DNA from 3 places in the Monashia sp. HAY1-5C genome. Region 3 is predicted to be linked to each of the others. Evidence: predicted binding sites of a transcription regulator. Region 3 holds the regulator's gene; each other region holds the start of a gene.
What was found. The regulator LexA, encoded in region 3, represses DNA repair genes until DNA is damaged. The targets are predictions, from matches to a motif close to TCGAACANNTGTTCGA.
Positions count from the first base shown of each region.

Region 1: the regulator LexA is predicted to act here: its motif matches at 3,185-3,200, upstream of ACR9ZK_RS10050 (HNH endonuclease signature motif containing protein).
Region 2: the regulator LexA is predicted to act here: its motif matches at 1,706-1,721, upstream of ruvC (crossover junction endodeoxyribonuclease RuvC).

Region 1 covers NZ_JBPGXG010000052.1:9,576-15,524, forward strand. The annotation lists gene ACR9ZK_RS10035 (hypothetical protein) at 1-393, opposite strand, end outside; gene ACR9ZK_RS10040 (DUF2237 family protein) at 470-868, shown strand; gene ACR9ZK_RS10045 (hypothetical protein) at 1,004-1,663, shown strand; gene ACR9ZK_RS10050 (HNH endonuclease signature motif containing protein) at 1,732-3,177, opposite strand; gene ACR9ZK_RS10055 (family 43 glycosylhydrolase) at 3,773-5,949, opposite strand, start outside.
Region 2 covers NZ_JBPGXG010000129.1:3,083-9,031, reverse strand. The annotation lists gene ruvB (Holliday junction branch migration DNA helicase RuvB) at 1-446, opposite strand, end outside; gene ruvA (Holliday junction branch migration protein RuvA) at 443-1,045, opposite strand; gene ruvC (crossover junction endodeoxyribonuclease RuvC) at 1,042-1,650, opposite strand; gene ACR9ZK_RS17180 (YebC/PmpR family DNA-binding transcriptional regulator) at 1,819-2,577, opposite strand; gene pdxT (pyridoxal 5'-phosphate synthase glutaminase subunit PdxT) at 2,599-3,204, opposite strand; gene kynU (kynureninase) at 3,325-4,575, shown strand; gene pdxS (pyridoxal 5'-phosphate synthase lyase subunit PdxS) at 4,710-5,645, opposite strand; gene ACR9ZK_RS17160 (LemA family protein) at 5,773-5,949, opposite strand, start outside.
Region 3 covers NZ_JBPGXG010000011.1:37,305-43,253, reverse strand. The annotation lists gene ACR9ZK_RS03180 (PKD domain-containing protein) at 1-312, shown strand, start outside; gene ACR9ZK_RS03175 (hypothetical protein) at 349-1,254, opposite strand; gene lexA (transcriptional repressor LexA) at 1,369-2,076, opposite strand; gene ACR9ZK_RS03165 (LysM peptidoglycan-binding domain-containing protein) at 2,305-2,718, shown strand; gene ACR9ZK_RS03160 (hypothetical protein) at 2,981-3,286, shown strand; gene ACR9ZK_RS03155 (alpha/beta hydrolase) at 3,283-5,019, shown strand; gene nrdR (transcriptional regulator NrdR) at 5,401-5,898, shown strand.

The sequences.
Region 1 (5,949 bases), on a different contig from region 3:
CTGCCCGAGCGTCAGCCGGATGGGGTCACCCGGCGCGAGCCCGAGGACCGAGCGGGCCGGATCGGAGGCGAGCCGGGCCTCCGCGTCCAGCGTGCCGCCGTTCTCGAGCAGGGAGCGGACGATGGCCCGCACTTCCTGGACCGCCCCGCCGTCCCTGCCCTCGAGCGCCCGGAGCCGGTGGTCGAAGTAGCGCTCGAGGACGATGACCATGTTGTTGAAGTACTCGGACTCGAGCGACTCCAGGGCGCCCTCGAGGAGCACGACGTCGGCGTCGCCGTGGTCCCGGGACGCCTGGGCGACCTCGCGGAACATCGCCACCTGCGTCTCGACGCGGGAACGGCACGCGTCGACGTAGTCCTGCTCGTAGGCGTCCCAGTCGCGCATCGCCGGCATGGGCCCAGCCTAGCCACGCGGCGGGCCCGGGTCGCCGATGACGTCGCCGTTCCGGACGGCGCGCTACCTTGAGGCCATGGCGGATCGGCGGGAGCGCAACGTGCTCGGCGGCGACCTCGAACCGTGCGGCACCGACCCCCTGACCGGCTTCTACCGCGACGGCTGGTGCACGACCGGACCCGAGGACCGCGGCAGCCACACCATCTGCGTCGTCGCCACCCGCGAGTTCCTCGACCACCAGCGCTCCGTCGGCAACGACCTCGTGACGCCACGGCCCGAGTGGCGCTTCCCGGGCCTGACGCCCGGGGACCGGTGGTGCGTCGTCGCCGCGCGGTGGCTGCAGGCCCAGCAGGACGGTGTGGCCGCGCCGGTGTTCCTCGCTGCGACCCACGAGAAGGCGCTCGAGATCGTGCCGCTCCAGCTGCTCCAGGACTACGCCGCCGACATCCCCGACGACCCCAGCTCGTTGCTCTGACCGGCCGGCACCCGGTGCCGCGTGCCTGCGCGCGGTCGAACCCGTTTCGCGCGTTCCGGCCCGAACGAGCGACGCCGTGACGACAATCGTCGGACCGGGCACCGACCGCCCGAGCCGACGACCGAGGAGGCGACCGTGCACCACGTCCGTGCCGCACGCGTCGGCCTGCTCGGAGCCGCACTCGCAGCGGCGTTGACCGGGTCGCTGACCGGGTGCACCGCCGGCAAGCCCTCCGTCGAGCTGAGCCAGGCCGCGCCGCAGGGAGCCGGCGGCACCGCCACCGTGAGCGTGACCGTGACGCAGACGCAGGCCGTCACGCGGACGACCACGGTGCCGGTGACCTCGACGGTCACCGTGCGAGCAACCCCGACCGTGACCGTGACGATGCTCCCGCGACCTGCCCTGACGCGCACGACGGTGTTCAACCGGGCGACGGCTCTGGCCGGGTACTCCGCGCTGCTCGGCGACATCCGCCTGCTCGACCGGATGCCCTTGGCCGGCAGCGAGGCCGCCGTACGCCTCGACGCGCTGACCCACCACTTCGCCGTGCTCGCCGCGGGCGCTCCACCACCGGGCCTCGACGCCCCGACGTACTACGCGCGGCTGTCCTCGCTCCGGCTCTTCGCCGACGCCGCCACGCGTGAGGCCGAGGCGGGGTCACCGCAGGCAGCGGCGCGCTACGCCGTCATCCGGCAGGAGACGGGCACCTTCCTCGCCCTCGTCAACGGCGCCCTGTCGACGACCTACGTCCTCCCGCCGCCGCCTCCTCCGACTCCGACCCCGACGACCCCCTGACCCGACCTCGGCGCACGTCGGCGCGTACGTCGGCGAGCCGAGTTCGCCCTGGCACCCGTCTCGTCGGGTCAGCCCGGTGCCGGGGCGGCGCGGGTGGGGGTGAAGTCGACGAGGTGCAGGTGCAGGGTGCCGCCGGTCGGGGCAGGGTAGGTGCGCCCGAGGCGCGGCTGTGGGCGTGGGCGTGGGTGCGGTGGTGGGCCCGGGCGCCATGCCTTGGCCGATTCGGCTGGCCCGGCGGGTTCGGTTGACCTGTGGTGCGTGGCGGGTCGTCGGTCGGCTCGGGGTGGCCGGGCCGGCGGCCCGATCGCGAGCCCGTACCGGCTGGCGAAGTCGAGCCCGTCCGCCTTGGTGGGGTCGCCGGTGATGGTGTACTCGCCGCGGTGGTGGCCGTCGTGGTGGAAGGTGCACAGGCACAGCAGGTTGGCCAGGTCGGTGGGCCCACCGTCGCGCCAGTGCGTGAGGTGGTGGACCTCGAGGTGGATGTCGGTGCTGGCCCGGCAACCGGGGAAGCGGCAGCCGCGGTCGCGGTCCAGCACGAGGACCCGGGTCCGGTGCGGCACGACCCGATGGCTGCGGCCGACGTTGACCGGGTGCCCCTCGGTCTGCCAGACCGGGGTCAGGGTGCCGTCGCACGTGAGCCCGTCGGCGATGTGGCGGGGCAGGCGCGGGGTGCCGGTGAGCCAGCCGCCGTCGGTGTCCAGGTGGACCTGGACCCGGTAGCGGGCGCGTCGGGCGCGCGTGGGGGCGGTTCCGGACTCGAGGGAGCGGGTCGCGAGCAGGACGAGCGCGTCGGCCCAGGTGACCCGGTGCGGGCCGGGATGGGCGGCCGGGTCGCCCTCGATGACCTCCTCGATGACCTCGTGCCGGTCCGGGCCCTGCCCGGTAGCGCGGAAGAGGTGGTCCTTGGCCTCGGCGAGCGCGGCCCGCACGAGCGCGCCGACCTCGGCGGGCGCCTCGTACCGCAGCCGGAACCGGCCGTCGGGGCCGGTTCCCATGCTCAACGACGCCGGGGCGACGAGCTGCGGCCGCGCGGGCCCGGCCTCGTGCTCGGCGCCGGCGTCGGGACCGGTGGGTCGTTCGGCGGGCAGGAGGTTGCCGTCGTCGTCGAGGAGGCGAGGTTCGAGGGTGAAGTCGTAGCGGGTGACGGTGCGTTGCAGCTGCGGGACCGTCGCGTGCCGGGCGAACTCGGCGACCGTCTCGTCGAAGGCGGCCGGGGTGTGCCGGGCCACCACCGCGGCCTGGTCCAGGCTGATCCGGCCCTCGCGCAGCAAGGCGGTGGTGGCCGGCAGCTCGGCCGCCCGCCGGGCCAGCAGCACGACCGCGGCGGCCTGCCCGCGCGAGAGCCCGGCCCGCACGACGAGCCAGTGCTCCGGAGAGCGGATCCCGGCCGCCTGCCAGGACCCCTCGACCAGCGCGGCGGCGACGGCCTCGACGAGGCGGGCGTGCGCATCGTGCAGGTCGGCGGCCAGGGACGCGACGAGGTCCCAGTCCTGCTCGATCACCTCCTGCGACATACCTTTATCGTACAGGTGTTCGAATGGTATCGGAACCGTTGTCCACAACCAATTCTTCTGAGCCCCAGCGGATTTCGCGACACCTATGTGCCGCCGAGCCGACCTCGGGTATCGTCTCTTGCTGATCCGTGCACCCATTGCGTCAGACACGTGCGAGCTCGGCCACGCGGTCGACCTGGACCAGCGCGGGACGAGCCGTCCCGGTACTGAGCTCTATCCGGCCTCGACCTCTTCCCCGCGAACCGCGACGTCTCGACCCGCACCGTCGCCCGCAGCAAGCCCTCGGGCCGACGGGTGCGCGCGATCGGGCCCGGGCGGGCTCGGGCCCACCCGGGCCGTCCATTAGGCGGCCGCAAAGCGCAGGATCGCGCACTGGTTAGGCAGCGGGTAGGGCATCTCGACGCGCGTCAGGGCAGGCCGTCGTCAGGTCACGGCGAGGGCACGTCACCGTCGCCCAGGGTTGCTCACCCGTGGTTGGTCGACTCGATCGACGCGTCGTTCCGGGACACGCCGCCGGCGGCGCAGCATGTCACTGGCCACTCGGTCGGCCCGCTGGAGGGGAGGCGGGCCGACCGGTGGGGTCACGTCACCACCGTCAGCGCAGCGGTGGGACGCTCCCGAGGGTCGGCACGACGGGGGCGATCGTGCCGTCCGGGTTGTAGCGGAGCCGGTCGATGGTCACCTCGCGGTGCATGCCGTCGCCGCCGGGGATCGCGAACCGGTGGTAGGCGATGTACCAGTCGTCGGTGCCGGGCACCTGGACCACCGAGTGGTGGCCGGTGCCGAGGATGCCGAGCGACGGGTCTTTCGACAGGATGACCCCGCGGTTGACCAGGCCCGCCCCGAGGGGGCTCGTCATCGTCGCGTAGCCGACCCGGTAGTTCTCGCTGCGCGTGTCATCGATCGACCACGACAGGTAGTACTTGCCGTTCCGCTTGTGCATGAACAGGCCCTCGCGGAAGTCGGTGAGCCCGGTGAGCCGGACCACCCTGGCCGGGTCGTACGAGGTCAGGTCGGCGTTCAGGGGCACGACGTACGCGTTGCCGTTGCCCCAGTAGAGGTAGCTCTGGCCGTCGTCGTCGGTGAAGACCGCCGGGTCGATGGCCTGGCCGCCGTTCGGGTTCGACGCGACGAGCGGCTTGCCGATGGCGTCCCGGAAGGGCCCGGCGGGCGAGTCCGCAACGGCCACACCGATCTTCGCGTCCGCACAGAAGTAGAGGTAGTACCGGCCGTCCTTCTCGAGCGCCGCCGGTGCCCAGGCCCGGCCGTCGGCCCACGTGACGTCCGGCCCGAGGTCGAGGATGACCGGGTGCGCGGTCCAGTGGACGAGGTCCGTGCTCGACCACGTCGTGAACGTCGTGCTCGACCAGCCCTCGAAGCCATCCGTCGTCGCGTAGATCCAGTACGTGTCCCCGAACCGGACGATGTTCGGGTCGGCGTTGTAGCCGGGCAGGACCGGGCTGTTCATGACCACCGCGCTGACCTTCCACGCCCGCGTCGTCCCGTCGGCCCCGGTCACCGTGTAGGTCACGGGCGTCGAGAAGTCCTGGGTCGAGCCGTTGCCGGGCGTCACCCGTGCCTCGCCCGGCACGCCGAACGTCGGCGCGAGGTGGCGGACGTCGGCGCCCGGCTTCACCGGCAGCGTGACGGTGCCCGCGGTGGAGTCGATGATCGCCGGCACCCTGAGCGCGTCGAGCGTCACCGACCCGATCGCGGTCTCGTTGCCCGGCAGCGCGAGCACCTCCTCGGCCGAGAGGCCACGGTTCCACAGGGTGAACGACCGGACCCGGCCCTTGAGGTAGTGGTCGCCCGTGTACAGGGAGCGGCCCACGTAGCCGGCGGTCGTCACGCCGTCCCCGAGCTGCCCCGGCGTCACCGTGACGTTCGTGGTGCGGGCGACCTGTGCCCCGTCGAGGTAGAGCACCGCGGTGCCGCCGGCGAGCGTGTAGGTCAGGGTGTGCCACGAACCGCGCGGCAGGTCGCGTCCGGACGTCGTGTTCTGCTCCGTCGACCAGTTCCCCGAAGCGATGGCCGTGCGGTAGGCGTCGCCCGTGGCGAAGAGGTACCCGGTGCCGGACCCGTTCAGCGTGTTGCCGAGGCCCCAGAGGAAGTACGGCGTCGGCTGGCTGGGGTCGATCCACACCTGGGTCGACACCGTGACGGCGTCGAGTCCGGCGAGGAGGTTGTCGGGCAGGTCGACGTAGCCGTCGGTGCCGCCGAGCCGGAGCGCGTCGGTCGTGCGCGTCGCATCGCCCCTGAGCGTCGCCGGGCGCTGGTTGCCGGACGCGTCGGGAACGCTGGTCGCCGTGCCCCCGGCCGTCGTGGCGAAGCGGTAGTCGGCGATGACGCCCTTCCTCGTCGTCGGCGCGGGCGACGGCCCGGTCCGCAGCCGCTCGAGCTCGGCCTTCGTCACGGGCAGCACGGTGCCGTGTCGGGGCCGACCCGGGAGCTGGTAGTCCTGCGACATCGTGAAGGTGCCGGCATCCAGGTCCGTGGTCTCGAACGGGACGTAGCCGCGCCCGCCGAACTCGTCGATGAAGACGTACCACTTGTCCTCGGTGTTCGACTTGAACACCGTCGGCCCCTCGCCCTGGTTGATGCCCGGGCTCGTCGCGGTCGCCTTGCCGATGCAGTCCTTGACGAAGCCCCAGTCGGTCGAGCGCAAGGACGTCGACCTCTGCTCGAGGATGAACTTGCTGCACGGCGTCGACGAGGTGTTGTTCCGCTCGTCCTTGGTGAACCGGTAGTACGTGTCGCCGTTCTTGATGACCG
Region 2 (5,949 bases), on a different contig from region 3:
GCCGAGCGGGACATCCGGTGGATCTCGTCGAGGAAGAGGACCTCGCCCTCGGCGAGGGAGGACAGCACGGACGCGAGGTCACCCGCGTGCTGGATGGCGGGTCCCGACGTGATGCGGATCGGCTGCTCGAGCTCGCTCGCGACGATCATCGCCAGCGTGGTCTTGCCGAGCCCGGGGGGCCCGGACAACAGGACGTGGTCCGGCGGCGTGCCGCGACCGCGGGCCGCCGTGAGGACGAGCCCGAGCTGCTCGCGGACGCGGTCCTGCCCGGGGAAGTCGTCGAGGCGACGCGGGCGGAGCGCGGCCTCGACCTGGCGCTCGTCACCCGGGCCGTCGTCGTGGACCCGCGCGTCGACGATGCGCGCGGTCGCGTCGAACGACCCGTCGTCCCAGACCTCGAGGTCGGGCAGGTCGGCGGCCTCGGCGCCGGACCGGTCGCGGCTCATCGGCCCAGCTCCTGGAGGGCGGCCCGCAGGAGCGCGGAGACGCCGGCGCCCTCCGCGGCTCTCGGCGCGACCTTGTCGAGGGCGTCCTCGGCCTGTCGCACGTTCCACCCCAGCCCGACGAGGGCCTCGCGCACCTGCTCGCGCCACGCGTCGCCCGTCTCGAGCGGGACCGGCTCGGCCGCGCTGCCGGACCCGGGGAGCGCGCCGAGCTTGTCCTTGAGCTCGAGCACGAGCCGCTCGGCGCCCTTGCGGCCGATGCCCGGCACCTTGGTCAGCGCCGCGACGTCGCCCGTGCCGAGGGCCACCCGGACCGCGTCGGGCGAGTGGACGGCGAGAAGCGCGAGCGCGAGACGCGGGCCGACGCCGGACACGGTCTGGACGGTCTCGAAGACGAGCTTCTCGTCGTCGGTGGCGAAGCCGTACAGCGTCAGCGAGTCCTCGCGCACGACGAGCGTCGTGGCGAGGTCGGCCTGCGCGCCGTGCCGGACCGACGCCGCCGTCGCGGGCGTCGTGTGCACGAGCATCCCCACGCCGCCGACCCCGAGGACGAGGGAGTCGAGGCCGACCTTGAGGACGGTGCCGGACAGGGACGCGATCATCGGGGGCGGGCTCCTGGGAGGGTGCGAGCGGGACGGGCCGGTGGGGTCGAGGCGGTCGGCGTGCGCGACGGACGGGAGGCGCGGGGCCGGCGGGCGAGCAGCTCGTCGCGCGCCTGCTCGAGCCGGTTCTGGGTGCCGCCGCGCCACACGTGGCAGATGGCGAGGGCGAGGGCGTCGGCGGCGTCGGCGGGCTTCGGTGGCGTGTCGAGGCCGAGGAGGCGGGTCACCATCGTCGTGACCTGCGCCTTGTCCGCGCGGCCGCTGCCGCTCACGGCCGCCTTGACCTCGGTGGGGGTGTGCAGCGTGACGGGTAGGCCGCGCCGCTCGGCGAGCATCATGACGATGCCCGTGACCTGGGCGGTGCCCATGACCGTCGAGACGTTGGTGTCGGCGAAGACGCGCTCGATGGCGACGGCCTCGGGCCGGTGCCGCTCGAACCAGTGCCGCATCTCGTCCTCGACGGCGACCAGGCGGCGCGGCGTCGGGTCGCCGGACGGGGTGCGGATCACGCCGACCTCGACGAGCGCGAGCCGCCGCCCGGGAGACCCGTCGACGACGCCGACGCCGCAGCGGGTCAGGCCGGGGTCGACGGCGAGGACGCGCACGGCACCTCCTGGGGCGGTCGTCGGGTCGGTCGGGCGGTTCGAACCGGCGGCCGATCCGAACAGGTGTTCGGGACCAACGCTAACCGCCCGGTCCGCCGGCGACGAGGAGGCACGCCGGTCACCGACGTGCCTCCTCGTCTGCGCTCGGACGACGCCGTCCGGGTGGGCTCACTCCTCGGCGTCGAGCTCCGCGAGCACGTCGTCGGGGATGTCGCCGTTGGCGTAGACGTTCTGGACGTCGTCGCTGTCCTCGAGGGCGTCGATGACGCGGATCATCTTCTTCGCGCCGTCGAGGCCGAGGGGCACCTGCAGGTTGGGCACGAAGGACGCCTCGGCGGAGTCGTAGTCGATGCCGGCCTCCTGGACGGCCCGGCGGACCGCGACGAAGTCGCTTGCCTCGGAGACGATCTCCCAGGTGTCGCCGTTGTCGTTGACCTCTTCGGCGCCCGCCTCGAGGACGACCTCGAGGATGTCGTCCTCGGACGTGCCGTCCTTGGGCACGATGACGACGCCCTTGCGGTTGAAGACGTAGGCGACCGAGCCCGGGTCGGCCAGCTGGCCGCCGTTGCGGGTCAGGGCCGTGCGGACCTCGGCAGCCGCACGGTTGCGGTTGTCGGTGAGGCACTCGATGAGGAGCGCGACGCCGTTGGGCGCGTAGCCCTCGTACATGATCGTCTGCCAGTCGGACCCGCCGGCCTCGGCACCCGAGCCACGCTTGACGGCGCGGTCGATGTTGTCGTTCGGGACCGAGGTCTTCTTCGCCTTCTGGATCGCGTCGTAGAGCGTCGGGTTGCCGGCGGGGTCACCGCCGCCCTGCTTGGCCGCGACCTCGATGTTCTTGATGAGCTTGGCGAAGAGCTTGCCGCGCTTGGCGTCGATGGCAGCCTTCTTGTGCTTCGTGGTGGCCCATTTGGAGTGGCCGCTCATGCAGTGTCCTCGCGTTCCGGTCTACTGGCAGTGCTGCGTGACGATCTTGACGAACTCGGCGTGGATGCGGCGGTCTCCCCCGACCTCGGGATGGAAGGAGGTCGCCATGAGGTTCCCCTGCCGAACCGCGACGATCCTACCGGCGGCCGGCCCGTCGCTGACTCGCGCGAGCACCTCGACGGCCTCCCCCGCCGTCTCGACCCACGGAGCGCGGATGAAGACGGCGTGCACCGTGCCGTCGAGGCCGGCGAACTCGAGGTCCTGCTCGAAGGAGTCGACCTGCCGGCCGAAGGCGTTGCGGCGCACGGTGACGTCGAGGCCGCCGAGGGTCTGCTGGTCCGGGCGTCCGTCGGCGATGCGGTCGGCGAGCATGATCATGCCGGCGCACGACCCGAACACCGGGAGTCCCTCGGCGATGCGCCGTCGCAGCGGTTCCTGGAGGTCGAAGGCGCGGACGAGCTTGTCCATGGTGGTCGACTCGCCGCCGGGCACGACGAGCCCGTCGAGCCGGTCGACCTCGCCGGGACGCCGGACCAGGGTGACGTCGGCGCCGAGGTCGGTGAGGGCTGCGGCGTGCTCGCGGACGTCGCCCTGGACGGCGAGGACGCCGATGCGGGGTGCTGCCATGAGGGCGAGGGTATGCCGCGCGCTCCCTGCGGGTCACACCGGCCCGGCGTCTGGGACCCGAGACAGTCGGTGACGGACCGGTCCTGACGCGCGCCGGGCCGACCGGGATACGTTGCGGCCATGACCCTCAGCGCTCTCGACACCCTCCTGTCCGCCGCCGAGGCCGCGGACGCCGCGTCGCCCCTGGCGGGAACCCGTGACCTCTTCGACCTGCCGGAGGGCGTCATCTACCTCGACGGCAACTCGCTCGGGGCCCTGCCGCGCGCCGTCGGACCGGTCCTCGAGGACGTCGTGCGCCGCCAGTGGGGCGAGCGACTCATCCGGTCCTGGAACGAGGCCGACTGGTGGGGCGCGCAGACCCGCGTCGGCGACGCGGTGGGGCGCATCGTCGGGGCGGCACCGGGCCAGGTCGTCGTCACCGACTCGACGTCGGTCAACCTGTTCAAGGCCGTCGTGGGCGCGGCACGACTGCGGCCGGGCCGCACCGTCGTGCTCACCGACCCCGACTCGTTCCCGACCGACCTCTACATGACCGAGGCAGCCGCCCGCCTCTGCGGCCTCGAGGTGCGACGGGTGTCGCCGCGCGACGCGGTCGCCGCCGTCCACGAAGTGGGTGACGCCCTCGCCCTCGCCGCCTACTCGAGCGTCGACTACCGCACCGGTGAGCTGTGGGACCTTCGCCCCCTGACCGACGTCGCGCACGAGGAGGGTGCGCTCGTCTGCTGGGACCTGTGCCACTCGGCGGGCGTCGTCGACGTCGACCTCGACGCGAACGGCGTCGACCTGGCCGTCGGCTGCGGCTACAAGTACCTCAACGGCGGCCCCGGGGCTCCGGCGTTCATCTACGTCGCGGCCCGGCACCAGGACCGGTTCGACCAGCCGCTGGCCGGCTGGCAGGGGCACGCCCGGCCCTTCGACATGAGCCCGGACTACGAGCCGCACGCCGGCATCACCCGAGCCCGGGTCGGCACCCCGCCGCTGCTGTCCGTCCTCGCCCTGGAGGCGGCCCTGACGGCCTACGACGGCCTGTCCCCCGCCGACGTCCGCGCCGCGTCGCTGTCGGTGACGGCCACCTTCCTCGACGCTCTCGGGGCGCTCGGCGTGGACCTGCCCCTCGCGACGCCGCGCCCGGCGGAGCGTCGCGGGTCCCAGGTCTCGCTGCGCCACCCGCAGGCCTTCGCCGTCGTGCAGGCGCTCATCGCCCGCGGCGTCATCGGTGACTTCCGCGAGCCCGACATCGTGCGGCTCGGGTTCGCGCCGCTCTACGTGACGCACGTCGACGCGGTGAGGGCCGCGGAGCACGTCCGCGACGTCGTCGAGGGCCGCGAGTTCGAGCGTCCGGAGTTCGCCGAGCGCGGCGCGGTCACCTGAGGCCTCTCACGGGCCATGGCCGTGCGGGCTTCGCGGGGCCGTGACGGCGCGCCCAGCCGGTGCCGGAACGGCGGACGCCGCCGCACCCACGGGTGCGACGGCGTCCGCCGGTCGTGCGATCGCAGCGGGCTGGGTCACCAACCGCGCTCGGCGAGCCGGTGCGGCTGCGGGATCTCGTCGACGTTGATGCCGACCATGGCCTCGCCGAGGCCGCGGGAGACCTTGGCGATGACGTCGGGGTCGTCGTGGAAGGTCGTGGCCTTGACGATCGCCTCGGCGCGCTGCGCCGGGTTGCCGGACTTGAAGATGCCGGAGCCGACGAAGACGCCCTCCGCGCCGAGCTGCATCATCATCGCCGCGTCGGCCGGGGTGGCGATGCCACCGGCCGTGAAGAGGACGACGGGCAGCTTGCCGGTCTCGGCGATCTCCTTGACGAGGTCGTACGGTGCCTGCAGCTCCTTGGCGGCCACGTAGAGCTCGTCCTCCGGCAGGCTCTGCAGGCGGCGGATCTCCTGGCGGATCTGGCGCATGTGCGTCGTCGCGTTGGAGACGTCGCCGGTACCGGCCTCGCCCTTGGAGCGGATCATGGCCGCACCCTCGGTGATGCGGCGCAGGGCCTCGCCCAGGTTGGTGGCGCCGCAGACGAAGGGCACGGTGAACTGCCACTTGTCGATGTGGTTGGCGTAGTCGGCCGGGGTCAGGACCTCCGACTCGTCGACGTAGTCGACCCCGAGGCTCTGGAGCACCTGGGCCTCGACGAAGTGGCCGATGCGGGCCTTGGCCATGACCGGGATCGAGACGGCCTCGATGATGCCGTCGATCATGTCGGGGTCGCTCATGCGCGAGACGCCGCCCTGGGCACGGATGTCGGCCGGGACCCGCTCGAGGGCCATGACGGCCACGGCGCCGGCGTCCTCGGCGATCTTGGCCTGTTCGGGCGTGACGACGTCCATGATGACGCCGCCCTTGAGCATCTCGGCCATGCCTCGCTTGACGCGAGTGGTGCCGGTGCTCGTGCCGGCGTGCCGGTCGGCCGCGGCCGCGCCGCCGGGCGTCTGGGTCGTGCTCACGATGTCCTGCTTTCGCTGTGTCGCGGGTGGCCCGTGGGAGGTCACGAGCCCCTCGCCTCCAAGGGTAGGGCCCCGCGCGCGGTGGTCCCGACCGGGTCCGCGCGCCGGGCGCGCGTCGGGACGCCGATCAGTCGACAACGAGCGCGGGAACCTCGTCGTCGAACTCGATGGTGTGCGGCATCGGGGTGTGACCCGCCAGGTGGAACACCCGCACGGTCCACGTCCGCCGCACCCGGCGGACGTCGGTCACCGCGTCGTTGTGGAACCGCCGCGCCAGCTGCACCCGCGTGCACGCCGACGTGAC
Region 3 (5,949 bases):
CTCGTCGACCCGGCCACGATGTTCGGGTACCGCGTCGAGATCCGTCCGAAGCTCGTCAGCTACGTGTACCGATTCGGGGACGGCACGAGCGAGGGTCCCACCACCTCGCCCGGTGGCGTCTACCCCGACGGCGACATCGTCCACACCTACCGCAGACCGGGCACGTACACGTCGCGGGTCGACGTGACGTTCGGCGCGGACTTCCGCATCAACGGCGGCGCGTGGATCTCGATCCCCGACACGGTGACCGTGCCGCAGCCGGGCACCCCGATCACCGTCAAGGAGGCGCGGAGCGTCCTCGTCCGCAACTAATCGTCCGACGACCCGCGGTGGCGAACCACCGGGCCGTCACTCGGCGATGGCGGCGCCCCTACGAGCCTCGAGGTCCGTGCTGTCGCGCAGGTCCCACAGCTCCTTGGTCTGGAGGATCCAGTAGGCGCAGAACAGGACGATGATGATGACCTCGCAGATCAGGATCACGTGGTCGAAGCCGTGCAGCGTCAGGTGTGCGAGCACCGTGAGGGCCAGCAGCGCAGCCAGGGTCCCGGCGATGACGAGGTACCACCTCTTGTACCCCGCCGCTTCTTGGGTCGAGGTGTGTCGGTCCTCGACCCGGAAGGCGCTGAGGACCATGACGGCGATGACGCCGGCCACCATCGTCGCGGCGGCGATGCCGTGGCTCAGGGCCACGAAACGGTCGGGCAGCGCGAGGAAGAGCACGAGCTCGAACACGACCACGGCACTGCACGCCGCGGTGACGAGCAGGGTGCGCACCGGTGGTCGGCGTGCGGGGTCCCTGAGCTCGGCGCGTCGCAGCCATGCCGTCACGACGAGGGCGAGGAGACCCACGGCGACCAGGGACCACACGCTGTTGTCGACCGCGTCGGAGATGGCCGTCGTGGGCAGGGCGAACGGGTTCGGCGCGCCTGCAACACTGCAGCGATCGTCCGGGACGGTGGGCACCATCGCGACCACGAACGCCATGAAGCCGGAGAAGTTGAGGAGCACGTCCTCCTCCGACGAGTGGCCCTTGTAGACGACGAGGGCGGCGCCGAGCGCGCAGAGGCTGCCGACGAAGACCGTGCGCGCAGGGGTGAAGTAGTAGGCGCTGATCGAGCCCAGCCAGCACGACCGGTTCGTGCCCCACCACCACTGGAGCACGACGGACAGCAGCAGCATGAGCAGCAGCGCCACCATGCCGCCCCGCAGATAGCGATACGTGAAGACGACGTCGCGGTCGGGCCGGTCGGGCATGGCGTCCTCCTCAGGCACTGTGCTCCCAGAGTGGCGAGTCCAGGGTGCGGATACCTCACGACGCGCCGCGGAGGATCCGCGACGCGCCCGTGATGTGGCCGCGGTGGGGGCTGCTCAGACGCGACGCAGGACTGCGGTCACCTTTCCGAGGATCGTCGCATCGTCGCCGTCGATCGGGTCGTAGGCCTCGTTGTGAGGCAGCAACCACACGTGACCGTCCTTGCGCTTGAAGGTCTTCACCGTGGCCTCGTTGTCGAGCATCGCCGCGACGATGTCGCCGTTCTCGGCAGTCGGCTGCTGGCGCACGACCACCCAGTCGCCATCGCAGATCGCGGCGTCGACCATCGAGTCGCCCTGGACCTTGAGCAGGAAGAGCTGCCCCTCGCCGACGACCTGGCGGGGCAGCGGGAAGACGTCCTCGACGACCTCCTCGGCGGTGATGGGCACCCCGGCGGCGATCTTGCCGAGGACGGGGACGTACGACGCCTCGGGGCGCGTGTCACCGGAGTCGGTCTCGACGTCGTGCTGGTCGGACGCTGCGGCGCGCCCGCGGCGCCCCGTCGCGTCTCCGGCGTCGGGGGAGACGACCTCGAGGGCGCGCGGACGGTTGGGGTCCCGACGCAGGTAGCCCTTGCGCTCGAGGGCGGCGAGCTGGTGGCTGACGCTCGACGGGCTGGCGAGCCCGACGGCCTCACCGATCTCGCGCATGCTCGGCGGGTAGCCGCGTCGGTCGACGGAGTTGCGGATCACCTCGAGCACGCGCCGCTGGCGCATCGTCAGCCCATCGCCCTTGTCGCGGTCGGGAAGCTCGGTCACGCCCATGGTGTCCCCTTCGTCGGCGGCCCCAGGCACCCCGGTCCCGGCGCTCGCGAGGCCAGTGTCAGTGGTGACTGGTGTGGTTGGTGGTGTGAGGAAAGCGTACGGGGTTCGAACACAGTTGCCAAACACCTGTTCGAAGCATGTCTCGACTTCATCGACCAGACGTGCTACAACTCGTACAGGCGTTCTATCGAACACATGTTCGCAAGTCAGCAGCAAGGGGAGGTCAGCATGAGCGTGGTCGCCATCGAAGCCGTTCGCCGGCAGCGGGAGACGGAGGTCGGGGAGTCCGACTTCGTCTCGCGGCCGCAGCTCGTCCTCGTTCCCACCGGACGCGCCGCCGTGCGGGCCGCCCGTGCCGCCCGCCCGCGGATGCGCCTGACGCGGTTCGGCCGCCTCGTCGTGACGCTCTTCGTCGGCGCCGTGGTCCTCGCCCTCGGGATCGGCCTCGCCGGTCAGCTCGCCTCGGCCACGGGTGCACCGCGCACGATCACGGTCGAGTCAGGTCAGACCCTGTCGGGCATCGCGGCTCGTGAGCTCCCGGGCCTTCCGGTGCGCGAGGGGGTCGTCGAGCTGCAGCTGGCCAACTCCCTCTCGACGTCGATGATCCACACGGGCCAGCGGCTCGTCATCCCGGCTCCCTGACGTCGCCGTTCGTGCCGCCTCCCGGCACGTCCCCCGACCGCCGCGTTGGCTCCACCTTCAGCGGCTGGCCCTCCAGGCGCTTCGACCCCGTCTGGTGGCCCGGACGCCGCACCCCTTCGGGTGCGGCGTCCTGCTGTGTCCGGCTTCGGCCGCCCTGTGGATGAGGCATGGACGCTGGGCGCCGGTCCCCGGGCCTGTGGATGCACCTCTGCCCGCGAGCGATGTCCTTCCTACCGTGGGGATCTCGGGAAGGGGAGCGCGCATGCGGTACGAGGTGGACACGGGCACGGTCGACGACGCCGCCGCGACGGCAGACTGGGCGCTCGCGCGCCTGACCGTGGTGAGGCCGGATCTCGCGGTCGAGCCGGTCGGGGTGGCGCTCGCCGGCGGCATGCTCGCCGCATCCGTCTCCCGGATCTCGCTCGCCTGGCGAGAACGTCTTCGTGAGGCCCGTGTGGAGCTGCTCGGCCTCGGGTCGGCCCTCCAGGAGGCCTCGAGGCTCTACTCCGCGGTCGAGCATGCCGCCGCCCGGGCGTTCACGAACCCGTCCGGTGACGGTGCGCCGTGACGACGTTCGACGTCGCTCGCGTGCGGACGGCTCGTCCCGGTGCCCTCGAGCTCGCCGCCCGCCGTCTCACGCAGAGCCGCCTCGAGGTCCAGGCCGTCGTCGCGGACCTGCTGCATCGCCGGGGCTCGACGTGGTCGGGACCGGCGTCGAGCGCGGCCGCCGAACGGCAGGTGACCCTCGTCGCCGGCCTCGCCCGCCTCGCGGCGTGCCTGGCGGCGTCGTCCACTGCCTTGCAGGACGGCGCCACCCGCCTCCAGGCCGCCCAGGACCTGCTCGCCCGGGCCGACGAGCGCGCGGCCTCCGACGGCGCCTGGCTCGGACACGACGGCACGCTGTTCCTGCCCGTGCGCGCGACCGGTCTCGACCCGGTCCTCGAGGCCCACCGCGCTCGACGCGACGAGCTGCTGCGCGAGGAGGTCCACACCTACCTCCGTCAGGCCGTGCGCATCGCGACAGACGTCGATGCCGGCCTCGCGGCGGACCTCCTCTCCGGCGCGCGCGGTGGTCGGTCCGCGATGGATCTTCTAGCCGCGAGGAGCACCCCGCCCGTGCCGGTGCCTCCGGTCGTCGTCCACGACGCGTCCGGCGCCTACGCGTCCGCCGCCTGGTGGCGCTGCCTCACCGAGGCGGAGCGCAACGCCGTCGTCCACGAGCACCCGCAGTGGGTCGGTGCGCGTGACGGCATCCCGGCCGTAGCGCGGCACGAGGCGAACCTCGTCCTCCTCGCGGAGGCAGAACGAGCGGCGTCGAGCGCCTACGAGGCTGCCCGCCGCGACCCGCGGAGCCGGCGGACGGCGGGCGCCGTGGCCCGGACTCGCGACCGTGTCGAGGACCTGCGGGCGATCCGCGCCGTCATCGGGCGTCGGGACGGGGTGGCTCGCCGGCTCGTGCTCGTCGATGCCACCGGCGCCGACGTCAAGGTGGTCCTCGCGCAGGGCGACGTGGACCGGGCAGAGCACGTCGTCACCTTCGTCGGGGGCATGGGGACGACGGCCCGGGGCGACCTCGAGCGCTATGACGACCTCTTCGCGCCGCTCCGCCGTCAGGCCCTCACCGAGGCGAATGGTACGGACGTCGCGATCGTCACCTGGATGGGGTACGAGGCTCCCCAGGCCGACGAGGTGCTGACCAGCATCGATCGCAGCGTGCTCAACCCGAAGCTGGCCCGGGACAACGCGGACGAGCTCGCGGCGTTCGTCACCGGGGTCGGGGCGGCACGGGACCGGCGCGTGCACCAGACCGTGTGGGCGCACTCGTACGGCTCGGTGCTCGCCGGTCACGCCCTCCTGCTGACGAGCTCGGTGGATGACGTCGCCGTCTTCGGGTCGCCGGGCGTCCCTTTCGACCGCATCGAACGGACCGGCCTCAAGCCGGGGTCGTTCAACGTCCTGTCCGCCGCTCATGACCTCGTCGCGCGGCCGGGCTGGCCGCTGCACGGGCAGCGCCCGGACACCGTCCGGGGTGCCGTCTGGCTGTCGACGACGTCGCTCAAGGACCCGGCCAGGGCATGCAACGCCTGGCGCGCCATCGGGGCGGGGGCCGACGAGCCCGCACGGACCTCGACCGGCCACTCCGACTACCTGCGGGCCGGGAGCGTCAGCGCCGACAACCTCGTGGCGGTCGCGGTCGGTCGGCGCGACCTCACCGTGCGCCAGACCCCGGTCGAGCGCGGCTGCGTCTCCGTGCCGGCAATGCCTCCACCGCCTCTCGTTCGTCTCCCCATCGGTAGATAGGGGAGTCGGCGTCATGGACCACCCCTAGATCTAGGGGTTCACGGTGGTGTGACACGCCGGGACGATCGGGACGTGTGTGACGTTTCCGCAGGTCAGCGACTCGGCATGTCCGGTTTCTCCGATGTGCTTGCGACGCAGGTCACGACGTGCCTAGAGTTACCCCTACATCTAGTAGTTACACGGATGTAAGACGTCCACATGTAGTCCCCAGCCACGCGGGGGTTATGGACAGGTCGTCCCCAGTCCGTCCACAGACTCATCCCCAGGCGGCGCCCGGTCCACGAACACGGGAGCCTGCCTGCGAGCGAGCGAGGGCGGCATAAGGGGGTGGCCGAGGGCGTTCCCACCACTGGGTTTCTCGGACGAGGGAGGTGACCACGCGTGCATTGTCCGTTCTGCCGGCACACCGACTCGCGGGTCGTCGACTCCCGCACCACCGACGACGGCACTGCCATCCGCCGTCGTCGCCAGTGCCCCGAGTGCAACCGCCGCTTCACGACCCTCGAGACCTCGAGCCTCAACGTCATCAAGCGGTCCGGCGTCACCGAGCCCTTCAGCAGGGCCAAGGTCCTCTCCGGCGTCCGAAAGGCCTGCCAGGGCCGACCGGTCACCGAGGACGACCTCGCGCTGCTGGCCCAGAAGGTCGAGGAAGCCATCAGATCGCAGGGAAACGCCGAGATCGAGGCGCACGAGGTCGGCATGGCCGTCCTCGAGCCGCTCCGAGAGCTCGACGAGGTCGCCTACCTGAGGTTCGCCAGCGTGTACCAGGCCTGGGAGAGCCTCGAGGACTTCGAAGGGGCCATCGCGCTGCTTCGAGCCGAACGTGACGCGCTCGGGACGGGCCCGCAGCCCCACCCCGGGATCGGCGCGCAGCGGTAACCACCCTCCACACGAATCGCCCACACCACCAAGGGGACTGTCAGACCCCGG